DNA from 3 places in the Streptomyces sp. URMC 126 genome. Region 2 is predicted to be linked to each of the others. Evidence: riboswitches for the same ligand, from Rfam matches in the RefSeq annotation. Region 2 holds a riboswitch; each other region holds the start of a gene.
The links. A riboswitch is a leader RNA that binds a small molecule or an ion and turns the genes downstream of it on or off. The one in region 2 is predicted to bind cobalamin.
Positions count from the first base shown of each region.

Region 1 (12,097 bases), on a different contig from region 2:
CCAGTTCCTTCGGCACGGCGGCGACATAGCCGCGGAGCGTCAGGATGGTGAAGGGCAGCACCATCAGGGTGTAGATGGCGATGAGCGGCGGCAGGCTGTTCAGCATGTCGGCGTCGCGCACCATCATGTAGTACGCGATGACCATGACCTCCCAGGGCGCCATCTGGGCCATCATCATCACCAGGATGAAGCTCCGGCGGCCCCGGAAGCGCATCCGGGCGATGGCGAAGGAGGCCAGCAGGGCGATCAGGAGCGACAGCAGGACCGCGACCGCCGTGGTGATGAAGGAGTTGGCGACGAAGGTCCAGAAGCCCTCGGCGTCCACGGCCTTCTCGAAGTGTTCGAGCGTCGGGTGGGCGGGGAACCAGACGGGGGTGTCGCCGACGATGTCCTTGTTGGCCTTGAAGGCCGTGGCGAACATCCAGTAGACGGGGAAGACGAAGCCGAGGAACAGGACGACCGCCGTCGCCCCCGGCCAGATCCGGCCGATCAGGGAGCGCTTCACAGCTCGTCCTCCTCTTGCTTGAGTACCAGGCGCAGGTAGTAGGCGGTCAGGGCGAGCAGGATGAGGATCGTCAGGATGGAGATCGCCGCACCCATGCCGAAGTGCTGGTTGTTCATGCCCTCGACGAAGGCGTACACCGGCAGGGTCTCGGTGAGGCGGTCGGGGCCGCCCTCGTTGATGACGAAGACCTGGGTGAACGCCTTGAAGACCCAGATGACTTCGAGGAACGTCGTGGCGAGGAAGAACGGCTTGAGGAAGGGGAAGGTCACCGAGGTGAACCGCTTCCATACGCCGGCGCCGTCCAGGGCCGCGGCCTCGTAGAGCTCCTTGGGGATCGTGGTCGTCGCCGCGTAGAGGTTGATCGCGACGAAGGGCACGGACTGCCACACGAGCAGCACGGTGATCACGAAGAAGGTGGAGAACTGCCCGCTGGTCCAGTTGTACTCGGCCATGGAGTGCCAGCCGAGCTGATCGAGCAGGTAGTTGACGACACCGAAGCGCTGGGCGAACAGCCACTGGAAGACGGTGGTGGCGGCGACCGTGGGCATGGCCCAGGCCAGCACCAGTCCGAGGGCGAGCAGCAGCCGCGTCCGCGTGCCGAGCCGTGCGAGCAGCAGGCCGATCAGACAGCCGACGACCATGATCAGCGCGACGTTGGCCGCGGTGAAGACGACCGACCGGAGGGTGACCCGCCAGAACTCCTCGTTCCCCAGCGTCTCCGTGTAGTTGTCGAAGCCGAGCCACTCGGTGGTGCGCCGGATGAGCTGCCGCCGGTTGAGGTTCTGGAACGACAGCAGGCCGTTCTGCACCATGATCCAGCCCAGCAGCAGCACCGTGAACACGGCCGCGGGGAGGATCAGCAGGTACGGGACCGCCCTGCCCGTCGGCTTGGATGCCCCGGAAGCGGGCGGCGCACCGCCCTTGCCGGTCCGGGCGGCGGGCCGGGCCGCCGCCTCTTCGGTCTGCGCTGACATCGTCGTCCGCCTTCTCCCCTGTACAACGGTCGTGCGTGGTGCCGGGCGGGCGGGTCACTGCTTCTGGCTGAGGCGCTTGTTCATCTCGCCCTCGACCTGCTTGGCCGCGTCCTCGGGCGACTTGCCGTTGAGCACGGCGGTCATGTACGCCTTGATCGGGTTGGGGGCGTTCTCGACCGCCGCCCACTCCGGGATGAGCGGGGTGGTGCCGCCGCCCTTGGCCGCCGGGGCCGCGGCCGCGCCGGCGCCGTTGCCGCCCACCTGCGAGAGCAGCGATTCCTTGTTGGGGATCGAGCCGACCTCCTTGACGAGGGCGCCCTCGTTCTTGTCGGACAGCGCGATCTTCAGGAACTCCTCGGCGAGTTCCTTGTTCTTGCTGCGCTCGGCGATCGCCAGGTTGGAACCGCCGAGGAAGACGCCCTCGGGCTTGTCCGCGGTCTCACCCGGGATGGTGAAGAAGCCGATGTCCTTCTTGATCTCCGGGTTGGCCTTGATCGCCGTGTCGGCCTCCCAGCCCATGCCGATGAACGCGCCGGTCTTGCCCTTGGCGAAGACGTCGGCCTGCTGCGGGGTGGCCTCGTCCTTGTCCTTCGGCGCCTTGCTGAACGCCTGGTACTGCTTGTAGACCTCCATGGCCTTGCCGACCTTGGGGTCGGCGAGGTTGGAGACCCACTTGTTCCCGTCCTTCTTCACCAGGTCCGCACCGGCGCCGATGGTGAGGCCGTCGAAGAAGTACCAGTTCTGGCCGGGCAGGTAGAGCGGCTCGGCGTCGCCCTTCTTCTGGATGGCCTCGAACGCCTTGAAGAGGTCGGCGCGGGTCTTGGGGATGTCCTTGACGCCCGCGTCGGCGAAGACCTTCTTGTTGTAGATGACGACGCGGTTGGCGGCCCACCAGGGTGCGGCGTACTGGGTGCCCTCGAACACGGAGGGCTTGTTGAGGGAGTCCGTCCAGTCCTTGCCGATCTCCTTCTTCAGGTCCTCGAGGTCGGCGAGGCCACCGGTGGCGGCGTAGGACGGGGTCTGGGTGTTGCCGATCTCGAAGACGTCGGGCGGCGTGGACTCGGAGAGCGCGGTGGTGAGCTTCTGCTGGATGTTGTCCCACTTCTGGATCTGGACATCCAGCTTGGCGCCGGTCTTCTGTTCGAACTCGGTCTTCACGGCCTCGGTCCACTTGGCCGGGTTCGAGCCGTCCATGAACCAGACGGTGAGGGTCTTGCCCTTGGTGTCCCCGGAACCGGAATCCTTGTCGCCGCCGTCGGACCCACAAGCAGCCACACTCACCAACAAGGCCGCGACACCTGTCGCCGCTATGAGCCCACGCTTCACAGCACTCTCCTCAGGACCGAAAAGTGGTCTTTAATGGTTTAGACCAGTGCCCGCAGCTTGGCCTAGACCTTTTGGGGTGTCAAGGGTGTATAAGAGTCGCTGTCGGCTCCGTTACCGGACCGACACCTGAGGGGCGACCTGGGCGTCTCCGGTCCCCTCGGGCACTGCCCGTGCCACCATGTGACCGCGATAGACGGAGGAGCCGGTGACGGCAGCAGGATCGGAGTCGGGAAGGCACGCCATGGCGACCGAGGGCGGGACAGCGGAGAACGGCAGCACCGCCGGCGGTGTGCGGACGGCTCGCGTCCCCAAGTACTACCGGCTCAAACGTCATCTGCTGGAGATGACCGAAACCTTGCCCCCCGGCACACCGGTGCCACCCGAACGCACCCTCGCCGCGGAGTTCGACACCTCGCGCACGACGGTGCGCCAGGCCCTCCAGGAGCTGGTGGTCGAGGGGCGCCTGGAACGCATCCAGGGCAAGGGCACCTTCGTCGCCAAGCCCAAGGTCTCCCAGGCGCTGCAACTGACCTCCTACACCGAGGACATGAAGGCCCAGGGCCTGGAACCCACCTCGCAGCTCCTCGACATCGGCTACGTCACGGCGGACGACCGCCTCGCCGGCCTGCTCGACATCACCACCGGCGGCCGGGTGCTGCGCATCGAGCGGCTGCGGCTGGCCAGCGACGAGCCCATGGCCATCGAGACCACCCACCTCTCGGCGAAGCGCTTCCCCGCGCTGCGCCGGAACCTCGTCAAGTACACATCGCTGTACACGGCGCTCGCCGAGGTCTACGGCGTCCACCTGGCCGAGGCCGAGGAGACCATCGAGACCTCGCTCGCCACCCCGCGCGAGGCCGGACTGCTCGGCACCGACGTCGGACTCCCCATGCTGCTGCTGTCCCGCCATTCACGGGACGCGGACGGCGCGCCGGTGGAGTGGGTGCGTTCGGTCTACCGGGGGGACCGCTACAAGTTCGTCGCCCGGCTGCGGCGGCCCGCGTCGGAATAGGACCCATGCCGCGAGGCCGGCCGCCCGGGGAAGTCGCCGGAGCTCGCCGCGAAAGCCCGTTCAGGGGCGATCGCACGGGATCGGCGGTGATCGGGGGGGCCGCTATAAAGCTCGACGGACGGGACGGTGCCGGGAGCCGGCGGAACGACCGGCCCCCGGCCCATTCCTATTGACGGTCAACACGGCGGCTCATAGTGTCACCGGCGCCCGACCGCTGCCTCGCGAGAGGACGATCATGGACGACACCGCGGGCGTGCGGAGCCGTGACGGGACCGCTCCGCAGGGCGGCGGCCGGCGTTCCGGGCCGCCCGGTCTCGGCCCGGCGCATTCCCCGCAGAAGGTCTTGGCGCACGGCGAGTTGCTGCGCCGCTTCGTCGAAGGCCGGGACATCCGGCCGGTGCACATCCGGCTCGACATCATGGGCCCTACCGCCGTTCACCAGCCGGAAGACCGGAACGGAACGGACGTTGTCGGCCCGGCCCGGGACCGTTCCTCCCCGGAAAACGCGCTCCCGACCGAGAAGGCCGTCTCACTCCTGCGCGGATTCGCGGCCGCCGGCGGCCGGGCGGTGACCTTCCGGGGCGCCCGCGAGGCCACCAGCCACCCCGGCTACCCCGCCGTCTGCGACGCGGGCCACGAGGCCGGCCTACGCCTGGGGCTGGTCACCGACGGCACCCGGCTCGGCCGCCCGGACACGGCCGAGTGCGTCGCCTCCACCCACACCTGGGTGCGGGTGGCGCTCACGGCGGCGGTGGAGTCCGCGTTCCGCCCCGGGAACGCCGGACCCGGCCGGCGGGCCCTGGCGTCGCTCCTCGAACACGTCGGTGACCTGCGGCAGTCCGCGATCGATCCGGACTTCCGCATCGGCTTCCACTACGTGATCACCGAGCGCAACCACGACGGGATCCTGCCCGCCACCCGCGCGGCCCGGGAGTCGGGGGCCCACTACATCCGCTTCGACGCCGACGGGCACGCCGACCGGGCGGACGCCGCTCCGGCCCTGCGCCGGGCCGCCCTGCTCGCGGACGACGCGTTCGAAGTCCGGCCGCCGCATCCGGCCGGCGCCCCGCCCGGCGGCGACCGCCGGGCCCGCTTCGGCCGCTGCCACTACAGCCGCTTCACGGCCGCCGTCGACTCCGGCGGACGGCTCCACCCCTGCCTCCAGGTGAGCCCCGACCCCCGCTACCGCCTCGGTGACGTCGTCACGGACGGCTGGCCCGGCGTCCTGGACGGCGCGGCCCACGCCGCCTGGGAGGCCACGGACCCCCTGTCCACCGCGCTGTGCGGGTCCTGCCACTACCGGCCGCAGAACGAGCTGCTGGAGCTGCTCCTCAGCGGGCGCGTCTCCCTGGACGACGCGCTGCGGGCGTACGCGGCCGAGGTGCCGTCCACGCTGCACGCCGACTTCCTCTGACCGAAGCGGGACCGGCACGGCACGGGGACTCGCCGCCGGTCAGCCGTGACTCATGTCGATCACGCAGAAGCGATTCCCCTCCGTGTCCGCGAGGACGACGAAGTCCGGGTCCTCCGGATAGCGGTCCCAGTCGACCCGTTCGGCCCCGAGCCCCAGCAACCGCTCGATCTCCGCCGCCTGTTCGGCTGCGTCGTTCGCGTACAGGTCGAGATGGACGCGCGGGTGCCGGTCGGCCGGCGTGTCGCTGGGCATCAGCGACAGCCGGGGGCCGGCACCCCCGGCGGCCGGTACCAGGACGGTGAAGGACGCGTCGACGGCACCGTCGCGCGGCACGTACCCGAGGGCCCGCGTCCAGAACCCGGCGGCCCGCTCCATGTCGTCGACGCCCAGAACCAGCGTTCCGATGCTCAGCATTGCGCGATCATCGCAGACACCACGAACGCTCACAAGCACCGTGCGTCACAACCGCGTTGCCGTCGCCGGAGCGCCCGCTCACCCCGCGGCGAGCAGCGCCGGCAGCTCCCGCATGGCGTCGAAGACGACCGTGCCCGGCCCCTCCAGCCAGGCGGCGGGCGTCAGTCCGCCGGCGTAACCGAAGGACCGCATGCCCGCCGCGCGAGCGGCCCGGACTCCGTACCGGCTGTCCTCGACCACGGCGCACCGGCTCGGGTCGGCGCCCAGGGCTCGGGCGGCGTACAGGAAGAGGTCGGGGGCGGGCTTGCCACGTGCCACGTCCTCGGCGCTGAAGACGCGCCCGTCGAAGTGGTTGTGGAGCCCGACGGTCCGCAGATTCCTGCGGATTCCGGCGTGGCCGCCGTTGGACGCGAGGCAGAAGGGGACGTCCAGTTCCTCCAGCACTTCGGCGACGCCCTCCACGGCCGTCAACTCGGCGGCCAACGCGTCCACGTACCGCTGCTCGTACGGCTTCCACCAGTCCTCGGGCAAGGGCCGGCCCAGACGTTCCCCGACCGCCGCCCGAACCACCTCCGGCGGGGACCCCACGAACGTCTCTATGATCTCCGCCTCGGTGAAAGGCGCGCCGAGTTCGGCCAGATACTCGGCCTCGACCCGGACGCAGATCCGTTCACTGTCCACCAGCACGCCGTCGCAGTCGAAGATGACGAGGTCGAAAGGTTTCTCGCGCATGCCCGTCAGCCTATGCGCGGCCGGACGCGGCATCAGGGGCGATCACCGACGGGCGCCCACCCTCTGCCACCTCACCCGCCAAGGAACTTGATGTTGCCATACCGATATCCGGACAGGGGGTGACGACCGGAGGCTCCCTCCCCTAGATTTCGTGCGCATTACGCGAATGATCGCGCCGCGAGGAATCGCTCAGCGAGCGTCGCGCCATGCCGCCGACCGCACGGGGACGGAGCCGTCGCATGTCCGAACCACCCGCTTCCGCACCACCCGCCGACGGCCGCCGCAAGCCGGTCGTGACCCTCCCGATGGCCGTCGCCGGCGTCTGCCTCGCCCTGCCGTTCGGCGCGATGCTCTGGGTCGACTCCTACGCCCGGCTGAAGCCCGCGTTCATCGGCATACCGTTCTTCTACTGGTACCAGATGCTCTGGGTGATCGTCTCCACCGCGCTGACGACCGTCGCCTACGTGCTCGTGCGCCGGCAGGAGCGGGACCGGAAGCGGGGTGGGCGGCCGTGAAGGACGGCGTCAACGGTGTCGCGCTCACCGTCTTCATCATCTTCTTCCTGGCCGTCACGGTCATGGGCTTCTACGCGGCGCGGTGGCGGCGGGCGGAGCAAGCCGACAACCTGGACGAATGGGGGCTCGGCGGGCGCTCGTTCGGCACCTGGATCACCTGGTTCCTGCTCGGCGGCGACCTGTACACGGCGTACACCTTCGTCGCCGTGCCGGCGGCCGTCTACGCCGGCGGCGCGGCCGGGTTCTTCGCCGTGCCGTACACGATCCTCTGCTACCCGCTCGTCTTCACCTTCCTCCCGCGCCTGTGGTCGGTGTCGCACAAGCACGGTTACGTCACCTCGTCCGACTTCGTCCGGGGCCGCTTCGGCTCCCGGGGCCTGTCGCTGGCGCTCGCCCTCACCGGCCTCCTCGCCACGATGCCGTACATCGCGCTCCAACTCGTCGGCATCCAGGCGGTTCTGGACGTGATGGGGGTCGGCGGCGGGTCGAACTGGTTTATGAAGGACCTGCCGCTGCTCATCGCCTTCGGTGTGCTCGCCGCCTACACCTACTCCTCCGGGCTGCGGGCCCCGGCCCTGATCGCGTTCGTCAAGGACGCGCTCATCTACATCGTCATCGCGGTCGCCATCATCTACATTCCCATCAAACTGGGCGGCTTCGACGACATCTTCGCCAAGGCGGGCGAGGCGTTCTCCGTCAAGAACCCGGACACGGGCAAGCCGCGCGGCGCCCTGGCGACCGGGCCGGACGCGCAGTGGGCGTACGCGACGCTCGCCCTCGGCTCGGCGATGGCCCTCTTCCTCTACCCGCACTCCGTGACGGCCGTGCTCTCCAGCAAGAACCGCAACGTCATCCGCCGCAACACCACGATCCTGCCGCTGTACTCGCTGATGCTGGGCCTGCTGGCCATGCTCGGTTTCATGGCGGTGGCGGCCGGGGTCAAGGTGAAGAACGGCCAGCTGGCCATCCCGCAGCTCTTCGAGGACATGTTCCCCGACTGGTTCGCCGGCGTCGCCTTCGCGGCGATCGGCATCGGCGCCCTGGTCCCGGCGGCCATCATGTCCATCGCCGCCGCCAACCTCTTCACCCGCAACATCTACAAGGACTTCCTGCGGCCGGACGCCTCGCCCGCGCACGAGGCGAAGGTCTCCAAGCTGGCCTCGCTGCTGGTGAAGGTGGGCGCGCTCGTCTTCGTCCTCACCATGGACAAGACGGTCGCCATCAACTTCCAGCTGCTGGGCGGCATCTGGATCCTCCAGACCGTCCCCGCCCTGGTCGGCGGCCTGTTCACCCGCTGGTTCCACCGCTGGGCGCTGCTGGCGGGCTGGGCGGTGGGCATGATCTACGGCACCTGGCGCGCGTACGACACCCCGAGTGCCACGCAGGATCACTTCGGCAACACCAACGTCATCCCTCTGATCGGGGAGAAGGGGTACATCGGGCTCACGGCCTTCGCGCTGAACGTCCTGGTCGCCGTCGTCCTCACCCTCGTCTTCCGGGCCACCAAGGTGCCGGACGGCGTGGACGCGACGCGCCCCTCCGACTACACGGCGGACGCGGGCGACCCGGGCGTCCAGGTGGAGCTGCCCCCGGCGACGGCGGGAGCGCCGGGCGGGCACTGACGCCCAGGGCGGTTACGGCCGTCCCCCGGCGCGGCCCGCCTCCCTGCCGCCGGCCAGGTGGCCGAGGTCGCGGGAGTCCGCGTCGTGGTGACGGCCGCCGGCGGCCAGGGCGGCACGGGCCGGGCATGGGGCGTCACCACGGCAGGTTGGAGCGGACGCAGGAGAGGAAGACCAGCGTGGGAACGAGGGCCACAGCCGCGAGCAACAGGGTCCGGAAGGCGAAGCCGACCGTGAGGGGCCGACTGGCTCGCCTGGGGTCCTCGGGGTCGTAGACGAGCTCGACGCGCCCCTCGTACGCCGCCGGGGAGGACCCCCAAGCGGTCACCACGGAGGTGACGCCGCGCCCCGCCCCCGACGAGGCTGGTGACCACCCCGCGCGAGGAACGCCTCCGCGGATCGACGGTTGGGCGCCCGCAGCACCACGGCCCGGCCGAGGCCGTGGTCGTGCCGGCCCGGGTCCCCGTGGATGCCGACCCGCACCGCGCCGTCCGGGGTCCATGCCGCGGAGTCCAGCGCCCGGAGGGGCAGCGTCCATACCGTCCGGTCCCGGCCGACACGCAGGCGCGCCCCGTCGAAGGAGGCCGTGGTTCCGCCGCGCGTCAGGACGACTTCGGGCCCGACTGTGATCGATCTCCCGTTCGACATGAGCGGATCGTACGGACGTTCTGCCGCCCGGCGGGCCCGATCCCTGGAACAGGTCCGCCTACGCTTTCGTGAAGCCCGAGCGCCCCGCCCTTCTCCCGCCCGGCGAGTGGCGATCGCTTCCGTGAACGGCGGCTCGGCCCCCTTCCCGTTAGCACATTCCGCGACCGCCTCATGACGGGACGACACAACATGTGGGGGCACGCGCGACCGTCGGCACTAGATGTATGCTCGTGCTCGCTGTCGCCGCAGGGGAATCCGGTGGAAATCCGGAACTGTCCCGCAACGGTGTACGTACGGGCCCAATCCACCCGTTCCGCAGTCCGAGGACCTGCCGGCAGCACGCCATCACCGGGCCCGCCCGGTACGGCGTCTGAACACGTCCGGGCCTCGCGGGTTGGGCCGGTGGACGCCCGCGCGCACGCCTCGTACGGCCTCCGTACGCCGCCGCCTGCGCGTGCGCGCCCCCCTGCCCTCCCGCCGGGCCCCCAGCCGAGCGAGGGAGAGCCACACGTGACGATCGCGCCCGCGGAACCAGCTTCAGGTCCGGTTTCAGCGCCCGAGGCGGACACGGTAGCGACCGGCGGCCCCGGGACCGCGCTCCTGCGCACCCTGACGGAGCTCACCGCCGATCTGCCCGCCACCGACCCCGGCAAGGTCGCCGCCGCCGCGCTGCGCGGCCGGCACCCCGGGTCGGACGAGGCCGAACTGCGCTCGCTGGCCACCGAGGCCGCGGCCGGGCTGATCTCCGAGGAGCCCGAGTACTCGCGGCTCGCCGCGCGGCTCCTCACGCTCGCCATCGCCGAGGAGGCGGCCGGGCAGGGCGCGGTCTCCTTCTCCGCGTCCGTCGCCACCGGCCACCGCGAGGGCCTGATCGCCGACGAGACCGCCGCGTTCGTCCGCACCCACGCCGAGCGCCTCGACGCCCTCGTCGACGCCGCGCTCGCCGACGGCGCCGACGACCGCTTCGGCTACTTCGGCCTGCGCACCCTGCACAGCCGCTACCTGCTGCGCCACCCGATCACCCGGAACGTGATCGAGACCCCGCAGCACTTCCTGCTGCGCGTGGCCTGCGGTCTGGCCGAGGACCACTCGGTCCGCGCCCTGGAGGACGTGGCCGAGCTCTACCGCCTCACCAGCACGCTCTCGTACCTCCCGTCCTCCCCCACGCTCTTCAACTCCGGCACGCGCCACCCGCAGATGTCGTCCTGCTACCTGCTGGACTCGCCGCTGGACGAGCTGGACTCGATCTACGACCGCTACCACCAGGTCGCGCGGCTGTCGAAGCACGCGGGCGGCATCGGTCTGTCCTACAGCCGCATCCGCTCGCGCGGTTCGCTGATCCGCGGCACCAACGGCCACTCCAACGGCATCGTGCCGTTCCTGCGGACGCTCGACGCCTCCGTCGCCGCCGTCAACCAGGGCGGCCGGCGCAAGGGCGCGGCCTGCGTCTACCTGGAGACCTGGCACGCGGACATCGAGGAGTTCCTGGAGCTCCGCGACAACACCGGCGAAGAGGCCCGCCGCACCCACAACCTGAACATCGCGCACTGGATCCCGGACGAGTTCATGCGCCGCGTCGAGGCCGACGCCGACTGGTCGCTGTTCTCCCCGGCCGACACCCCGGACCTGGTCGACCTGTACGGCGACGAGTTCGACGCCGCGTACCGCCGGTACGAGGCCGAGGGCAAGGCCGTCAAGACCATCCCGGCGCGGGTGCTCTACGCCCGGATGATGCGCACCCTGGCGCAGACCGGCAACGGCTGGATGACGTTCAAGGACGCCGCCAACCGCACCGCCAACCAGACCGCCGAGCCCGGCCAGGTCGTCCACTCCTCCAACCTCTGCACGGAGATCCTGGAGGTCACGAACGACGGCGAGACCGCGGTCTGCAACCTCGGCTCCGTCAACCTCGCCGCCCACCTCGGCGCGGACGGCGAGATGGACTGGGAGAAGCTCGACCGCACGGTCCGCACGGCCGTCACCTTCCTCGACCGCGTCGTGGACATCAACTTCTACCCGACCGAGCAGGCGGGGAACTCCAACTCCCGCTGGCGGCCGGTCGGTCTGGGCCTGATGGGCCTCCAGGACGTCTTCTTCCGGCTGCGGCTGCCCTTCGACTCCCCCGAGGCGAAGGCGCTGTCCACCCGGATCTCCGAGCGGATCATGCTCGCGGCGTACGAGGCGTCCGCCGACCTCGCCGAGCGGCACGGCCCGCACCCGGCCTGGTCCGCGACCCGCACCGCGCGCGGCGTGCTGCACCCGGACCACTACCCGAACACCGAGCCGACCTGGGCCGAGCGCTGGGACGCGCTGCGCGCCCGGATCGCCTCCGTCGGCATGCGCAACTCGCTGCTGCTGGCCATCGCGCCGACCGCGACGATCGCGTCCATCGCCGGCGTCTACGAGTGCATCGAGCCGCAGGTGTCGAACCTGTTCAAGCGCGAGACGCTCAGCGGTGAGTTCCTCCAGGTCAACACCTACCTGGTGGAGGACCTGAAGAAGCTCGGCGTGTGGGACCGCGCCACGCGTGACGCGATGACCGACGCCAACGGCTCGATCCAGGACATGAACTGGATCCCGCAGGAGGTGCGCGACCTCTACCGCACCGCCTGGGAGATCCCGCAGCGCGCCCTGATCGACATGGCCGCGGCCCGCACCCCGTACCTGGACCAGAGCCAGTCGCTCAACCTGTTCATGGCCTCGCCCACCATCGGCAAGCTCAGCTCGATGTACGCGTACGCCTGGAAGCAGGGCATCAAGACCACGTACTACCTGCGCTCGCGTCCGGCGACCCGGATCGCCCGCGCGGCGTCCGGTGGCGGCTCCTCCGCTTCGAGCGCCCCCGCCACCGTCCCCGTCCAGCAGGCCGCGCCCGACGCGGACGCCATCGCCTGCTCCCTTGAGAACCCCGAGTCCTGCGAGGCCTGCCAGTAATGCC
Region 1 covers NZ_JBPQTX010000045.1:14,119-26,215, forward strand. The annotation lists gene ACSNOK_RS08410 (carbohydrate ABC transporter permease) at 1-505, opposite strand, end outside; gene ACSNOK_RS08415 (carbohydrate ABC transporter permease) at 502-1,479, opposite strand; gene ACSNOK_RS08420 (extracellular solute-binding protein) at 1,534-2,805, opposite strand; gene ACSNOK_RS08425 (GntR family transcriptional regulator) at 3,047-3,817, shown strand; gene ACSNOK_RS08430 (radical SAM protein) at 4,053-5,231, shown strand; gene ACSNOK_RS08435 (VOC family protein) at 5,271-5,645, opposite strand; gene ACSNOK_RS08440 (HAD family hydrolase) at 5,724-6,377, opposite strand; gene ACSNOK_RS08445 (DUF3311 domain-containing protein) at 6,617-6,892, shown strand; gene mctP (monocarboxylate uptake permease MctP) at 6,889-8,514, shown strand; gene ACSNOK_RS08455 (hypothetical protein) at 8,648-8,839, opposite strand; gene ACSNOK_RS08460 (hypothetical protein) at 8,836-9,159, opposite strand; adenosylcobalamin-variant (AdoCbl-variant) riboswitch at 9,397-9,497, shown strand; gene ACSNOK_RS08465 (ribonucleoside-diphosphate reductase subunit alpha) at 9,670-12,093, shown strand.
Region 1: linked by a shared signal. The riboswitch ahead of ACSNOK_RS08465 (ribonucleoside-diphosphate reductase subunit alpha) and the one ahead of ACSNOK_RS28910 (HoxN/HupN/NixA family nickel/cobalt transporter) in region 2 are both predicted to bind cobalamin.

Region 2 (6,223 bases):
GCGCCGTCCGGCGGTGAAGCACCGATCGGCCGCGGCGGGTCGAGGTGACGAGGCCCGCGCCGCGTAGGGCGGTGGCGTGGGCGGAGGCGGTGGCGTTGCTGACGCCCAGCCGGCGGGCGAGGCCGGTGGTGGTGTGTTCGTGGGCCAGCAGGAGCAGGACGTCCAGGCGGGTCCGGCCCAGCACGGCGGAGAGCGGCTCGGCCGGGCCCTCGGCCCCGGCCGGGTCGAGGGGCAGGCCGGGACCGGCCGGGTAGGTGATGCCGAGCGGGCCGTGGGGGAGGTCGGCGACGAGCGGGTGGCCCGTCCAGTGGAAGGTGGGCAGGAGCAGCAGACCGCGCCCGGCCGGGCGGAGGTCCCGGTCGGTGGAAGCCGGCAGCTCCCAGACCGTGCCGCGCAGCCGGCCGCCGGGGACGAGGGCCGCGAGCGCCGCGCCGGTGCCGTGTTCGGCGGCGGTGACCGCGTGGCGGGTGAACTCGGCCCGGTGCAGGTCCTGGACCAGGGGCCAGACCGGGGCGAGGACGGTGTCGAACGCCGCCCGCTGGGCTCGGCGCAGAAGCCGCCAGGCGGCGGGGTCGTCCTCGTGCAGCCGGTGGACCCAGGGGGCCGGCGGCCGTCCGCCGTGGACGCGTTCCAGCTCCGGGCGGACGAGACTTGGGGCGGCCCGGACGGCGTCCAGCCCGTCCGCGAGGGTGTCGTGGAAGACGTCGAGGAAGCGGGGCGCCACCCCGAGGGGGACGAGGTCCGCGAGCGGTTCCGCCGCGGGCGGCAGGGCGCGGAGCAGCCGGTTCCGCCACCGGCCGAACAGCAGCGCGTCGCGGGGGTGGACGAGCATGCTCAGGGCCGCGTTGAGCTCCTGGAGCGGCGCCGGCCGGGGCGCGAACCGCACCCGGGCGAGGTCGTCCGCCGTCAAGTGGACGCGGAGCACCGCGTTCCCCCTCCCCCCACGCCAGCCTTTCGGTCTCGGCCTGAACGTTCGTCCGGACCGCCCGTCGACGGCGAGCATGCCTGCCGTGCCCCTCATCCGTACACGCGGGGGCCGTTCGACGAAGGGAACGCATCATGCCGTATACGAGCCGGGCCGTGGGCAGACGGTCCGTCATCGCCTCCGCCACGTCGGCGGGTCTGCTGCTCGCCGTGGGCGCGGCCGCACCGGCGCGGGCCGCCGGGGGCCGGCCGCTCGTCCCGGTGCTGCCGGCTCCGACCGGTCCGCACCGGGTCGGGGCGACCGTGCTGTACCTGGTCGACCGGTCCCGGCCCGACCCGCTGACACCGGCCGTCCCGGTCCGGGAGGTGATGGTCACGGTGTTCTACCCGGCCGGGCCGGTCCGGGGCCTCCCCCGGGCGCGGCATATGACGCCCGGCGCGGTCGTGCTCTTCCGGGAGATCGACGTCCGGGTGCACCGCCTGCCGGAGGCGGGTGTCGACTGGGCGGCCACGCGCGGCCACGCGTACGTCGACGCGCCCGCGCTCGCCGGGCGCCGGCCGGTGTTGCTGTACAGCCCAGGCGGCGGCGACCCGCGCACCATGGGCACCGGGCTCGCGGAGGATCTGGCGAGCCACGGGTACGTGGTGGCCGCCGTCGATCATCCGGGGGACGCCGGCGAGGTGGAGTTCCCGGTCGGGATGCCCGGACGGGAGCGGGTGCGGCCGACGGTCCTCACCGGGGAGCCGGGGCCGGACCTCTTCTCCGTCCTGGTCGAGACCCGGATCGCGGACCTCCGGTTCGTTCTGGACCGGCTGGCGGACCCGGCCACCGGCCGGTCGCTGCCCCCGGGGCTCGGCGCGGCCCTGGACCCGGGGCAAGTGGGCGTCTACGGGCACTCTCTCGGCGGGACGGCGGTGACCGAGGCGATGCGCCGGGACCGGCGGATCCGCGCGGCGGCGAACCTGGAGGGGTACCTCGACCACCCGCCGGGCGCCGACGGCCGTCCCGGGGAGCTGTTCCCGGTGGCGCGGGAGGGGGTGGACCGGCCGCTGCTGCTGGCCGGGACGGACGGGTTCCACAACGAGCGGTTCGAGCGGTCGTGGCCGGCCGTGACGGCACGCTCCGGCGGGCGGGTCGTGCGTCGTCGGCTGTCCCGTGCGGGGCACTGGGTGTTCACGGATTACGCGGCGTTGGCGCCGCGGTTCCAGGCGGAGGGGTTGATGTCGGCTCGGGATCGTGACGCGCTCGTCGGGCCGGGTGGGGCGGGGTGGTCGGTTCCCGTGGTGCGGGGGCTGGTGCGTTCGTTCTTCCACCGGGCCGGCGGGCTCGCCCCGGCCCCTCTCCCGGAGGGGGCACCCCCGTTTCACCGTTTCTCGCCGGGGCCGCGCCCCGGCACCCCCTGAGACCGCGCCGCCGCGCGCCGTCGGAACACGGCGGAACGGGGGTGCCCCCTCCGGGAGAGGGCCAGGGGCGTTCCCCCTCAGAACTCGAACCGCGCCAGCCGGAACACGTCCCGCAACCCGGGCACGCGGCTCGTCAGACCCGCCTCCGCGCGGGCCAGCGGCCCGATGTGGCGGACGTCGGGCAGGTCGCAGCCGCGGACGACGTCGAGACAGGTCAGCCCCGGGTGCAGGCGTTCCAGCGCGTGGAGGTCGTCGATGCCCCAGCGCACCGTCGCGCCGGTCCTGCGGAAGAGGGGCACCAGCCGTTGCAGACGGACGCCCAGGCCGCTGAGGCAGTCGAACAGGATCTGTCCGCGCGGGAAATGGCCGGCGATCCGCCGGATCAGCTGCTCCCCCTCGGCCGGCCGCAGGTACGGGGCGAGTCCTTCGAAGACGGCCACCACGGGCCGGTCGGCGGGCAGTTCCTCCAGCCAGCCGCCGGCGGTCACGGAGGTCGCGAGGGTGCGGTAGTCGCCGCCGGGCGACGGGAGGACACGGTTCCGGAGGGCGACGACCTCGGGGAGGTCGACGTCGATCCACCGGGTCTCCGGGAACCGGGCGAGGCGGTGCGCCCGGGTGTCGAGCCCGCAGGCCAGGTGGAGGACGGTGGCGCGGGGGCGACGGGCCAGGTAGGCGGCCGTCCAGTCGTCCAGGCAGCGGGCGCGCAGGGCGACGCCCGCCACGTTCACGGACGTCATGCCGGTCCTGCCGAAGTCGTAGTCGAGGCGTCGGACGGTCTGGAGGGCCGTGCGGTCGCGCAGGAGGGAGCGTCGGGAGCGGCTGTCGAGGGCGCGGGCGTGGAGGGTGGCGAGGAGGGTCTCCGGGACACCGGTGAGGGTGATCTTCTCGCGGTCCATGGGGCTCCTGACCGAAGGCGGATGCACTCCCCTTCACGGTAGACCCGCGGGGCGCCGCCCGTCCCGGTGTCGGCCCAAGCCGTGGGGGGACGGGCGGTGTCCGCGGACCGTCGGGGTCCGGTCAGCCCTCCGTCGCCGGGGCCGACGCGCCGCGCGCCGCCCAGCGCTGCTCGACCTTGGCGAAGCGCCAGTAGGCGAGGGCGGCGGCCCAGACCACCACGAACAGGCCGACGATGACGAAGCCGACGTTGTCGAGGTTCAGTCCGGCGATCCAGCCGGTGACCGCGTCGTCCAGCTCCAGCTTCTCGTGCAGCACGCCGACCAGTTCGATGGTGCCGATGAGGAAGGCGACGGCGATCGACAGGCCGGTGATGGTGAGGTTGTAGTAGACCTTGCGCACCGGGTTGGAGAACGCCCACTGGTAGGCGAAGTTCATGAACGTGCCGTCGAGGGTGTCGAAGAGGCTCATGCCGGCGGCGAACAGCAGCGGCAGGCAGAGGATCGCGTACCAGGGCAGTCCGGCGGCGGCGCCGCTGCCGGCCATGACCATCAGGGTGACCTCGGTGGCGGTGTCGAAGCCCAGGCCGAAGAGGAAGCCCAGCGGGTACATCTGGCCGGGGCGGCTGATCGAGCGGGTGAAGCGGCCGAGGATCCGGTTCATGAAGCCGCGCGAGTCGAGGTGCTGCTCCAGCTCGGCCTCGTCGTAGCGGCCCTCGCGCATCGAGCGGAAGATGCGCAGGATGCCCGCGAGGGCGACGAGGTTGAGGGCGGCGATGAGGTAGAGGAAGCCGCCCGAGACGGTGGTGCCGACGATGCCGAGCGTCTGGTGGGCGGACGAGTCCTCGTCCATCAGCGTGCTCGCCATATGCGTGCCGCCGGCGACCAGGGCGGCCATGGCGATGACGACGCTGGAGTGGCCGAGGGCGAACCAGAAGCCGACGGAGACCGGGCGCTTGCCGTCGGCCATCAGCTTGCGGGTGGTGTTGTCGATGGCGGCGATGTGGTCGGCGTCGAAGGCGTGCCGCATGCCGAGGGTGTAGGCGGTGACGCCGAGGCCGACGCCGTAGACCTTGGAGCCCACTTCGTAGTGGCTCGGGACGACCAGCAGGAAGAGCACGCCGAAGGCGACGACGTGCAGGGCGGCTATGACGGCGAGCAGGCCGGCGGTCCGCACCGTGTCCTGGCGGCGCCAGCGGAAGGCGGCGGACGGCCCGGCGGGCGCGTCGGTGGGCAGGGTCATCTTGGGGTTCACGCTCCAGCACCTCGTGGATCGGTTCACTGAGATGCCGTGGCCGGTCTCCTGGCTGACGGGTTCGTTCGCGCCCGCCCCCGCCTTCCCGGCAGCCGGCTGCGGCCAGTGGCTCCACGCGCCCGGCGGGCCGCGTGGAACGGGACGGTCACTCCCCGATCACAGTGGCGAGGGCCGCTCCGGAATCGGACTCCTCCCGGGGGGAGGGTCCTGCACCGGTCTTCCCGAACACCACGGCCGGGTCACTGTAACGCCCCTGCCAGTGCGGATACACCGAGAGTGGCGATTGTCATGTCCTGCCTCAGGGGGCGCTCCGGTCGCGCTACCGGCTTCCGTTCCACCGTGCGCTCCGGCCGCGTGCGCCCCGGGTCTTGACGCGGTGCGGAGCGCCCGGCCAGAGTCACCCATCACCCCGTCCGGCTCATGGTCCCCAACTCCCGTGCGCTGTTCGGGCGATGCCCGTGTCACGGTCCGTGCCGGCCTCGTGCGGGGTGATGGACGCGCCGGGCGGGCCGGTGCTACGAGTGCGGGTAACGCGCCAACGGGAAGGGCGGTCGCCATGGGAGTGAAAGCCGACGCACCGGACGGCCGGGACGGATTCGTCCGCCGCGTCGGGCCGTTCCAGGCCACCGCCATCAACATGAGCCAGATGTGCGGGATCGGCCCGTTCGTCACGATTCCGCTCATGGTCGCGGCCTTCGGCGGCCCGCAGGCCGTCATCGGCTTCCTGGCGGGGGCGCTGCTCGCCCTCGCGGACGGTCTGGTCTGGGCCGAGCTGGGCGCGTCCCTGCCGGGGGCGGGCGGCAGTTACGTCTACCTGCGGCAGGCGTTCCAGTACCGGACGGGCCGGCTGATGCCGTTCCTGTTCGTCTGGACGGCCATGCTCTACGTGCCGCTGGCCATGGCGAGCGGCGTGATGGGCTTCGTCCAGTACCTGGGCTACCTGTGGCCGGGCATGACCCCGACGCAGGGCGACCTGACCGGGCTGGCGCTCATCGTGGTGGTCGTGGCGCTGCTGTGGGGTCGGGTGGAGAACATGGCCCGGATCACGGCGGTCCTCTGGTGCGTGATGATCGCGGCGGTGGTGCTGGTGATCACCGCCGCGTTCACCCACTTCAGCGCGGACCGGGCGTTCACCTACCCGTCCCACGCCTTCGAGCTGACGAGCCATCACTTCTGGATCGGCTTCGCGGCGGGGCTGACCATCGGCATCTACGACTACGGCGGTTACTGGACGACCGCCTACATGGGCGCCGAGATCAAGGACCCGGGGCGCACCATTCCGCGCTCCATCATCTTCTCCATCCTCGGCATCATGGGCATCTATCTGCTGCTCCAGATCGGCACCCTGGGCGTCGTGGACTGGCGGGACATGCTCGACGCGGACAACGTCGCCTCGTCGTCCGTGGCCTCCGCCGTGCTGGAACGCACCTGGGGGCGGGGGGCCGCCGACGCCGTCACGGTGCTGGTGCTGATCACCGCCGTGGCATCGGTCTTCACCGGCCTCCTGGGCGCCTCCCGCATCCCCTACAACGCGGCGCGGGAGAAGGTGTTCTTCCGCGCCTTCGGCACCCTGCACCCGCGCCACCGCTTCCCCGTCCTCGGCCTGCTGAGCATGGGGGCGATCGGCTGCGTCGGCTTCCTGATCGGCCGTCACACCGACCTGGCCACCCTGATCCAGCTGCTGACCACGGTGATGGTGCTCGTCCAGGCGCTGGGGCAGATCGCGGCCGTCACCGTGCTGCGCCGC
Region 2 covers NZ_JBPQTX010000353.1:242-6,464, forward strand. The annotation lists gene ACSNOK_RS28895 (ArsR/SmtB family transcription factor) at 1-925, opposite strand, end outside; gene ACSNOK_RS28900 (alpha/beta hydrolase family protein) at 1,060-2,328, shown strand; gene ACSNOK_RS28905 (class I SAM-dependent methyltransferase) at 2,406-3,224, opposite strand; gene ACSNOK_RS28910 (HoxN/HupN/NixA family nickel/cobalt transporter) at 3,346-4,464, opposite strand; cobalamin riboswitch at 4,498-4,724, opposite strand; gene ACSNOK_RS28915 (APC family permease) at 5,033-6,223, shown strand, end outside.

Region 3 (9,987 bases), on a different contig from region 2:
GGGCTGCTGGCGGTGGAGGCCGAGCGGGCCCCCACGGTGGTGCTCGGCACGCTCGGCGTCTGGCTGCTGCTGGTGGTCATGCTCCAGCTGCGCAGCCACGCCTCGCCGGACGAGCGGCTGTACGGGCTGACGACGGCCGGCGGTTCGACGGTCCTCGCGGTCCTCGCGGCGGGCCATCTGGCCGCCGACCGGGACGCGGTGGTGGTCGGCGGCATCGCGGTGGCCGTGACGGTCCTGGCCCGGGCACTGCCGCTGCCGTCGGTGGCCTCCCCGGTCGTCGCGCTGCTCGCGGCGGCGGGGGCGGGCGTCCTCGGCGGCCAGCTGACCCACACCGGAGGTTCGGCGGCCCTGCTGGGTCTGGCCGCGGGCGTCTGCGCGCTGGTCGGCCTGCGGGTGGCGAGCTACGACTACCCGTCGCGCTTCGTGCACATGACCGCGGGCGTCGCGCTGCCGCTGGCGCTCGCCGCCCCGGCGGTCTACGTGGTGGGGCGGGCGCTCTTCTGACGCCGTACGGCGACAGGCGGGCCGTGTGCCCCGTCACGTGGGCCGTCCCCGGGAAACCGGGGGCGGCCCTTCGCCGTCTTCATGGTCGTCGGGACCACGTGACCCCGGCGACCGGCTGGGTAGGCTCGCCGGAACGGCAAGGCCCGAACCGACCCTGGGAGAACGTCACCCGATGCGCGCCATACGCACCCTGCTGATCGTCGTCGTGATCCTGGGCGGCCTCTTCGTCGCCGCCGACCGTGTGGCGGTCTGGTACGTGGAGGACGAGGCGGCGGACAAGATACGGAGCAGCCAGAACATGTCGGGCAAGCCCGACGTCTCCATCAAGGGCTTCCCGTTCCTGACCCAGGTCGCGGACTCCAAGCTGGACGAGGTCGAGGTCTCGCTCGACGGCGGCGTGACGGCCGGCACGGGCGACAAGTCGATCCGGGTGAGCGACTTCGACGCGACCCTGCACGGCGTGCGCATTGACAGCAGTTTCAGCTCCGCCGTCGCCGACCGGGCCTCCGGCACCGCCCACATCTCGTACGAGGACCTGAGCCGCATCGCCGGTCAGGGGATCACCGTCGGCTACGGCGGCAAGGACGCGTCCGGCACCAGCCGGGTGAAGGTGACCGGAAGCATCCCGCTGCCGATGGGCGTGGTGAAGCGGAGCGTGGTCTCGACGGTGAGCCTGGTCGGCGACACGCGGGTGCGGGTGCACGCGGAGAAGGTGCCGTCGGATCTGCCGGGGCTGGAGGGGCTGATCCGCAAGAAGACGGACTTCGAGCGGGAGATCACCGGGCTGCCCCGGGGCATCAAGCTGGAGAAGGTCGAGACGAACGAGAAGGGCGTGGAGATCACGCTCGGGGGGACGGGCGTGCGGCTGGCGGGGTGAGGCGCGCCCCGCACCGTCCCCAAGGCGGTACGGCAGGTACGGCCCGCCCGTCGCGGCGCCTAGGGACTGCCCGCCTTCGCCGACTCCCGGGGCAAACCCCCGGACCCCCCGAAAACCGCGCTCCGCGCGCTTGTCCTCAAACGCCGGACGGGCCGGAAAAACAGCTGGTCCGGCACTTGCCTGCCCACATGGTGAGACTATTCGTCTCATATACCGACACGTCGGTGACACCCCTCCCCCGCCCTCCCTACGATCGCACCATGAGGCGACAGGCGGATCTCACCAAGCGGCGGGCAGTCGACCTGTGCCGCGTGGCCGCCATGCTGTGTCGCCGTGCCTGACAGGGGCTCCGTCCCCTCCTCGGCCGGCAGCTCCGGCCCCCCTCCCGCATCACCGCCATGCGCCGGCGCCCGGCGCGCCCTTGGCGTACCTCAGCAACTGCCCCGGAGGAGAACAGCATGAGCCGCAGTGACGTCCTGGTGGACGCCGACTGGGTCCAGGCCCGCATCGACGCAGGCGACCCCAAGACCGTCATCGTCGAGGTCGACGAGGACACCTCGGCCTACGACAAGAACCACATCAAGTCCGCCATCCGGATCGACTGGCGGACGGACCTCCAGGACCCCGTCCGCCGCGACTTCGTCGACCAGGCGGGTTTCGAGAAGCTGCTGTCCGAGAAGGGCATCGCCAACGACGACACGGTCGTCCTCTACGGCGGCAACAACAACTGGTTCGCCGCCTACGCCTACTGGTACTTCAAGCTCTACGGCCACGAGGACGTCCGCCTCCTCGACGGCGGCCGCAAGAAGTGGGAGCTGGACTCGCGCGACCTGGTCGCCGAGGTCCCGCGGCGCCCGCGCACCGAGTACAAGGCCAAGCCGCAGGACACCTCGATCCGCGCCTTCCGGGACGACGTGGTGGCCGCGATCGGCAGCCTGAACCTGGTCGACGTCCGGTCGCCCGACGAGTTCAGCGGCAAGCTGCTCGCCCCCGCCCACCTCCCGCAGGAGCAGTCGCAGCGGCCCGGCCACGTCCCGTCGGCGCGCAACATCCCCTGGTCCAAGGCGGCCAACGACGACGGCACGTTCAAGTCGGACGACGAACTCCGCGCCGTCTACGAGGGCGCGGGCGTGGACCTGACGAAGGACACCATCGCGTACTGCCGGATCGGCGAGCGGTCGGCGCACACCTGGTTCGTCCTGCACGAGCTGCTCGGGCAGACCAACGTCCGCAACTACGACGGCTCCTGGACCGAGTACGGCTCCCTCGTCGGCGTGCCGATCGAGCTCGGCGCCAACTGACCGTCCGACGACAGCACGAACGAGGAAAGGTACGCAGCATGTGTGGAGCCAAGGCCGGCGGCCCCGACGCCTCGACGGCCAAGCAGGGCGAGACCACCATCCAGGGTTCCGTGACCCGTGACGGGGTGCCCGTCGCCGGTTACGTGCGCCTGCTGGACAGCCGCGGCGAGTTCACCGCGGAGGTCCCCACCTCCGCGACCGGGCAGTTCCGCTTCTACGCGGCCGAGGGCACCTGGACGGTGCGCGCGCTCGTCCCGGGCGCGACCGCCGACCGTACGGTCGTCGCCCAGCCGGGCGGGCTGGCGGAGGTGGCGATCGCCGTATAAGGCGGCGTACACCGCATGAGGCGGCACACGTCTTGAAGGACGCCGCCCACTGAGCACGGCGCCTCGCGCGCCGGACCGGCCGGAGGGCCGCACCCCGGGGTTTGGACGCCCTGATGGCGGGGTGCGGCCCTCCGGCGCGCCCTCCGCGGCGCGCCACGGGCGCGCTGTACGGCGACCGGGCCCCGCCGTACCGTTGAAGCATGTACGCGCGGCGGCGTCACCTGTACTTCGCCATGATGGGCACGTGCGTCGGGATGTTCGTCCTGGCCTGGGCCGTCGTCCGGCTGTGGTCCGTGCCCGCCGCCATCGGCATGTGCCTGTTCGCGATGGTGATCCCCCCGGTGGCGGCCATCGTGGCCAACCGCCGGGGTCCGGACGACCGCTGGTGGGACGAGGAGACGGGCGACCCCGAGTCCGACCGCTGGTGGAACGAGCTGGACGACCGGCGCGGGCGGGACGACCAGCGGGACGGCCCGTAGAGCGATCCCAGAGCGGCCCCAGATCGGTCCTGGAGCGGCCGCTGAGGCGAGCGGTCAGTAGACCAGCGCCTGCACCCCGTCCGCCATGGCCTCGCCGACGAAGACCTGGGCCCCCGCGATGCGCGCGCCCTCGATCAGGTCCTTCTCCTCGATGTCCCGCCGCGCCGCGCACTGCGTACAGACGGTGATCATGCCGCCGCCCGCCCGGATGCCGTCGATCAGCTCCGGCAGCGGCGCCGCGTGCGGCAGTTCGAACTCCGCCGCCCGGCCCGGCAGGGCGAACCAGGACGACTCCCCCGTCAGCCACAGCGAGACCTCGACGCCGCTCGCGACGGCGACGGCCGCCACCGTGAACGCCTGCGAGCACCGCTCGGGCGCGTCCGCGCCCGCCGTCACCTTGATCACGAGCTTCTTCCGCATGGGATCACTCTAGGCCGGACGCCCGTACCGGGGGCCCTCCGCGGCCCGTCCCACCTCACACCGCCGATCCGGAGCGGGCCGACTAGACTCGTCGCAGGTCCGTAACCCCTCACTCCGACCGAGGAGCGCGCTCGTGCTTGAGGCAGTCTTCACCACCCTGCTGGTCCTGGTCGCCGTCGGCGTTCTCGCGTTCGCCGGGCTGACCTGGAAGAAGCTGTACCAGGGCCAGCGCTGACCCCTCCTTGTTCGCCCCCTACAGATCGTCTGAGCTGATCCCATGATCGAGATTCCCTCCGACCTCCACCGGGACCTCGTGCCCCTCGTCTTCCTCCTCGGCAAGTGGGAGGGGGCGGGCGTCGCCGACTTCCCGGGCTCCGAGAAGTGCAACTTCGGGCAGGAAGTCACCTTCACCCACGACGGCCGGGACTTCCTGGAGTACGTCTCGCACAGCTGGGTGCTCGACGCCGAGGGGAACAAGGTCCGCCCGCTGGAGACCGAGAGCGGCTACTGGCGGATCGACAAGGACCGCAAGGTCGAGGTCGTCATGATCCGCGACCAGGGCGTCGTCGAGGTCTGGTACGGCGAGCTCGCCGACAAGAAGCCGCAGATCGACATCGTCACGGACGCGGTCGCACGGACCGCCGCGTCCGGCCCGTACTCGGGCGGCAAGCGCCTCTACGGGTACGTCAAGGGCGACCTGATGTGGGTCGGCGAGAAGGCCACCCCCGAGGTGCCGCTGCGGCCGTACATGTCCGCGCAGCTGAAGAAGACCGCCGACGTGGCCGCTCTGGAGGAGTGGGCGCGGAACCTGCCGGACGACCTGCCGGACGGCGTCTCCTTCTTCCGCCCGGACGGCACCCCGTACAACCCCGAGCAGCCGTAACCCCCGGCTGTCGTACAAGTCGCACGAAGCGCCCCGCGGGGGAAGTCCGGTCGAAATCCGGCGCTGACCCGCAACGGTAGGCGGAACACCCGTTCCGCGAGCCCGATCACCCGCGGCGGCGTCAGCTCCTGACAACTCGCCGTGGACTGCGAGGGGAGGCCCCCCGCAGCGCGGCGGGGCTCCTTACGGGCACGCGTGCCCGGGCCCACGGCCCGAGCCGAAGGCGTCCCCTTGGCCGTCACCGCCCAGGCCCCACCCGGCACCACCGCACCGGCACGGCGGATCCCGCTGCCACCCCTGCTCGCCGGGCTGACCGTGGCCCTCCTCGGCTCCCTCCTCTGCTGCGTCGCCCTGGGCTCCTCCGGCATCGGCTGGGGGCGCGTGCTGCGCTATCTGGGCGCCGGGCTGACCGGCGGCCGGATCGGGGCGGACGAGATCTCCGCCTACACCATCGTCTGGGAGCTGCGCTTCCCGCGCGCCCTGCTGGCGGCCGTGGTCGGCGCCGGTCTCGCCGCCGTCGGCGTGGCCACCCAGGCGCTGGTCCGCAACGCCCTCGCCGACCCGTTCGTGCTCGGCATCTCCTCCGGCGCCGCCGTCGGCGCCAACGCGGTGCTCCTCTTCGGCGTGCTCGGCTCGCTCGGCGTATGGGCGCTGTCCAGCGCGGCGTTCCTCGCCGCGCTCGCCTCGATGGCCCTGGTCTACGCGGCGGCCCGCAGTACCGGGCACGGGCTGACCCCCCTGCGGCTGGTGCTGGTGGGGACCGCGATGTACTACGGCTTCTCCGCGATCACCACTCTGATGGTCTTCAGCGCGGACCGGGGCGACGCCGCCCGCTCGGCGATGATGTGGCTGCTCGGCAGCCTCGGCGGGGCGAGCTGGCAGTCCGTGCCGATCGCCGCCGGTGCCGTGCTGCTGGGCCTGGGCTACCTGCTGTGGTCGGCGCGCGGCCTGAACGTCCTGGCCATGGGCGACGAGACGTCGTCCGCGCTCGGCGTCGACCCCGAGCGGCGGCGCCGGGTGCTGTTCGTCGTGGTGGCGGCCGTCACCGGTGCCGTCGTCGCCGTCAGCGGCGCCATCGGCTTCGTCGGGCTGATGGTCCCGCACGCCACCCGGATGCTGGTCGGCGCCGACCACCGCCGCGTCCTCGCCGTCGCGCCGCTGCTGGGCGCCGTGCTGCTGGTGTGGGTGGACGTCGTCTCGCGGCTGCTGCTCGCGCCCGTCGAACTGCCCGTCGGCGTGATCACCGCGCTGATCGGCGTGCCCTGCTTCATCCTGCTGATGCGCCGGCGCGGCTACACCTTCGGAGGGGCCTGATGCGGGTCGACATCGAGGACCTGTCGGTCGAGGTGGCCGGCGCCCGGCTGGTCCGGGACGTGGAACTGCGGGCCGAGAGCGGCCAGTTCGTCGGCGTCGTCGGCCCCAACGGCAGCGGGAAGTCGACGCTGCTGCGGTGCGTGTACCGGGCGCTGCGGCCGACGTACGGCCGGGTGCTGCTGGACGGCGACGACCTGCACGGGCTCACCGCCCGCGAGGGCGCCCGGCGGCTGGCGGCGCTGCCGCAGGAGTCGGGCGGCGAGTTCGACTTCACGGTCGCCGAAGTCGTCGCGATGGGCCGTATGCCGCACCAGCGGGCGGCCGGCCGCACCTCCCGCGAGGACACCGACGTCTGCGCGGCGGCCCTGGAGCGGGTCGGCGCCGGGCACCTCGCGGAACGCGGCTTCCTGACCCTCTCCGGCGGCGAGAAGCAGCGCGTGCTGATCGCGCGCGCCCTGGCCCAGCAGCCGAGGGTGCTCGTCCTGGACGAGCCGACCAACCACCTGGACATCAGCCAGCAGCTCGAAGTCCTCGCCCTGGTACGGGAGTCCGGTCTCACCGTGCTCGCCGCGCTGCACGACCTCAACCTCGCCGCGACCCACTGCGACGTCCTGTACGTCGTCCACGGCGGCCGGCTCGTCGCCTCCGGACCGCCGGACGAGGTGCTGACCGCCGGTCTCCTCGCCGACGTCTTCGGCGTACGGGCGCACCGGGTGCCCCACCCGGTGTCCGGCGTCCCGCAACTCCTCTTCGACCGCCTGCCCCGGTGACCCCCTTCCCCAGGAGCCCCGTCATGCGCACCGCCCGTGCCCTCGTCTGTCTGGCCACCGCCCTCGCCCTGGCGGGCTGCGGCGCCCAGGTGGACGACGAGAAGTCCGACGACGCGAAGAAGTCCTCGGCGTCCGGCCATTACCCCGTCACCATCGAGAACTGCGGGGTGAAGACGGTGTACGACAAGGCGCCGCGGCGGGTGGTGACCAACGACGTGGGCATCGCGGAGATCATGTTCGCGCTCGGCCTAGAGGACCACATGGCCGGCTACGTGGCACCCGCCTACAAGACGAGCCACTCGGAAGACGTCCCCTGGAAGGACGGCTACGACAAGGTCAAGCGGCTGTCCACGAAGCAGATCAACAAGGAGATGGTCCTCGACGCCAAGGCCGACCTCGTCTTCGCCGGCTGGAACTACGGCTTCGGCGAGGGCGACGGCTTCACGCCCGCCGCGCTGAAGAAGCTGGGCATCGGCTCGTACGTGCTCACCGAGTCCTGCCGGAGCGGCAGCGGCAAGGAGCGGGGCGTGATGCCGCCGCTGGAGGCGCTCTACACCGATCTCACCACCCTGGGGAAGATCTTCGACGTGGAGGACCGGGCGGCGAAGCTCGTCGCCGGGTTCAAGAAGAAGGTCGCCGACGCCCAGGCCACGATCCCCGCCGACGGCAAGCGGCCCAAGGTCTTCCTCTACGACGACGGCCGCGACAAGCCGGTGACGGCGGGCGCCTTCGCCGGGCCGCACGACATCATCACCAAGGCCGGCGGCGACCATGTGATGAGCGACCTGAAGGACACCTGGACGACGGTCGGCTGGGAGACGGTGGTGGACCGGCGGCCCGACGTCATCGTCATCAACAACTACGGCGACGTCGGCGCCGAGGAGAAGCGGAAGTTCCTGCTCTCCTACCCGCCGCTGGCCGACGTCCCGGCCGTGAAGAACAAGCGGATCTTCGTCCTGGACTATGTGGACCTCGTGGAGAGCCCGCGCAACCCGGAGGCGATCGCGGCCCTGGCCCGCTACCTCAAGGAGGTCCGCGAGGGCTGACCCAAGGAGATTCGCGAGAGCTGATCCAAGGGGATCCGCGAAGGTGGTCGGGGGAGCCCCGGGCAGGCGGCCGGGACCCGGGAGCCGCCCGAGGGGGGCCGGGAAGGGCCGGCCCCGCCTAGACTGGAGAGGTGGTGGACACCGACTGGCAGAGCGATCTCCGTAAGCGCGGCTACCGGCTGACGCCGCAGCGCCAGCTGGTGCTGGAGGCGGTCGACCGGCTGGAGCACGCGACGCCGGACGACATCCTCACCGAGGTCCGCAAGACGGCCGGCGGCGTCAACATCTCCACCGTCTACCGGACGCTGGAGCTCCTGGAGGAGCTCGGCCTGGTCAGCCACGCCCACCTCGGCCACGGCGCCCCCACGTACCATCTCGCGGACCGGCACGACCACATACACCTGGTCTGCCGGGACTGCACCGGGGTGATCGAGGCGGACCTGTCGGTGGCCGCCGGCTTCACCGAGAAGCTGCGAGCGGAGTTCGGTTTCGACACCGACATGAAGCATTTCGCGATCTTCGGCCGGTGCGGCTCCTGCTCGTCCGGGAAGGCCGCCGCGGGGAAGACCCCGGCCGGGTCGTAGGCCGGGCCGTACGGGGCATCCGGCCCCGCCGCGCGAGTCGTAGGCTGGGCGCATGCTGCGTCAATCCAAGAGCCCTCTGCTGTCGCTGCCCGGCGCCGTCCCCGCCGAGGGCCCGGACGAAGGCGTCGCCGCGCACTACGGCGACCCGTTCCGCGAGCAGCGCGCGCTCGCCGACGGGTCCGGCTTCGTCGACCTCTCCCACCGCGGCGTGGTCACGGTCTCCGGCGACGACCGGCTCGGCTGGCTGCACCTGCTGCTCACCCAGCACGTCAGCGAGCTGCCGCCCGGGCAGGCCACCGAGGCGCTGGTCCTCACCGCGAACGGCCACATCGAGCACGCCCTCTCCCTCGTCGACGACGGCACGACCGTCTGGGCGCACGTGGAACCCGGCACCCAGGAGGCGCTGATCGCCTACCTGGAGAGCATGAAGTTCTTCTACCGGGTCGAGGTCGCCGACCGCACCGACGAGATCGCCGTCGTCCACCTGCCCGCCGGCTCGATCGCCGAGGTCCCCGACGGCGTCGTCGTCCGCGAGACCCCGCACGGGCGCGACCTGTTCCTGCCGCGCGAGCGGCTGGAGGAGTTCGCGGCCGGCCACGGGCCGGCGGCGGGCGTCCTCGCCCTGGAGGCCCTGCGCGTCGAGGCGCACCGGCCGCGGCTGGGGCTGGAGACGGACCACCGGACGATCCCGCATGAGCTCGGACTCATCGGCACCGCCGTGCATCTCCAGAAGGGGTGCTACCGGGGCCAGGAGACCGTCGCTCGCGTCCAGAACCTGGGCAAGCCGCCGCGTCGGCTCGTCTTCCTCCACCTGGACGGGAGCGAGGTGCACCTGCCGGGGCACGGTGCCCCGGTGCGGCTCGCCTCGGACGGGCCCGACGGGCGGCAGCTCGGGTTCGTGACGACTGCCGTGCGCCATCACGAGCTGGGGCCGATCGCGCTGGCGCTCGTGAAGCGGAATGTTCCCGTGGACGCGGCGCTGATCGTGGGAGAGGGGACGGCGGCGGCGCAGGAGGTCGTGGTCGAGCCGTAGGGGGGGGTGCCCCGGTCCCGCCCTTTCACCGTTTCTCGGGGGGGCGAGCCCCCGCACCCCCTGAAACCGCGCTCCGCGCGGTTGCCCTCAAACGCCGGACAGGCTGAATGGGGCGCCCGGCCCGGCGGGGTCGGGGCCCCTCCCCCTCACACCTCCAACAGCACCGTGAACGGCCCGTCGTTCGTCAACGACACCTTCATGTCGGCTCCGAACACGCCCGTCTCCACCCGGGCCCCCAACTCCCGCAGCCGCGCCACGACCTCGTCCACCAAAGGCTCGGCCACGCGGCCCGGAGCGGCCGCGTTCCACGTGGGCCGCCGCCCCTTGCGCGCGTCACCGTAAAGCGTGAACTGGGAGATCACGAGCAGCGGCGCGCCCACGTCGGAACAGGACTTCTCGTCGGCCAGGATCCGGACGGACCACAGCTTGCGGGCGAGCTGTGCCGCCTTC
Region 3 covers NZ_JBPQTX010000232.1:424-10,410, forward strand. The annotation lists partial or broken gene ACSNOK_RS24080 (hypothetical protein) at 1-504, shown strand, start outside; gene ACSNOK_RS24085 (LmeA family phospholipid-binding protein) at 677-1,381, shown strand; gene ACSNOK_RS24090 (sulfurtransferase) at 1,840-2,682, shown strand; gene ACSNOK_RS24095 (DUF1416 domain-containing protein) at 2,721-3,008, shown strand; gene ACSNOK_RS24100 (DUF3099 domain-containing protein) at 3,209-3,487, shown strand; gene ACSNOK_RS24105 (DsrE family protein) at 3,542-3,907, opposite strand; gene ACSNOK_RS24110 (FABP family protein) at 4,185-4,790, shown strand; cobalamin riboswitch at 4,784-4,922, shown strand; gene ACSNOK_RS24115 (FecCD family ABC transporter permease) at 5,022-6,104, shown strand; gene ACSNOK_RS24120 (ABC transporter ATP-binding protein) at 6,104-6,874, shown strand; gene ACSNOK_RS24125 (ABC transporter substrate-binding protein) at 6,898-7,920, shown strand; gene ACSNOK_RS24130 (Fur family transcriptional regulator) at 8,052-8,504, shown strand; gene ygfZ (CAF17-like 4Fe-4S cluster assembly/insertion protein YgfZ) at 8,557-9,537, shown strand; gene dtd (D-aminoacyl-tRNA deacylase) at 9,684-9,987, opposite strand, start outside.
Region 3: linked by a shared signal. The riboswitch ahead of ACSNOK_RS24115 (FecCD family ABC transporter permease) and the one ahead of ACSNOK_RS28910 (HoxN/HupN/NixA family nickel/cobalt transporter) in region 2 are both predicted to bind cobalamin.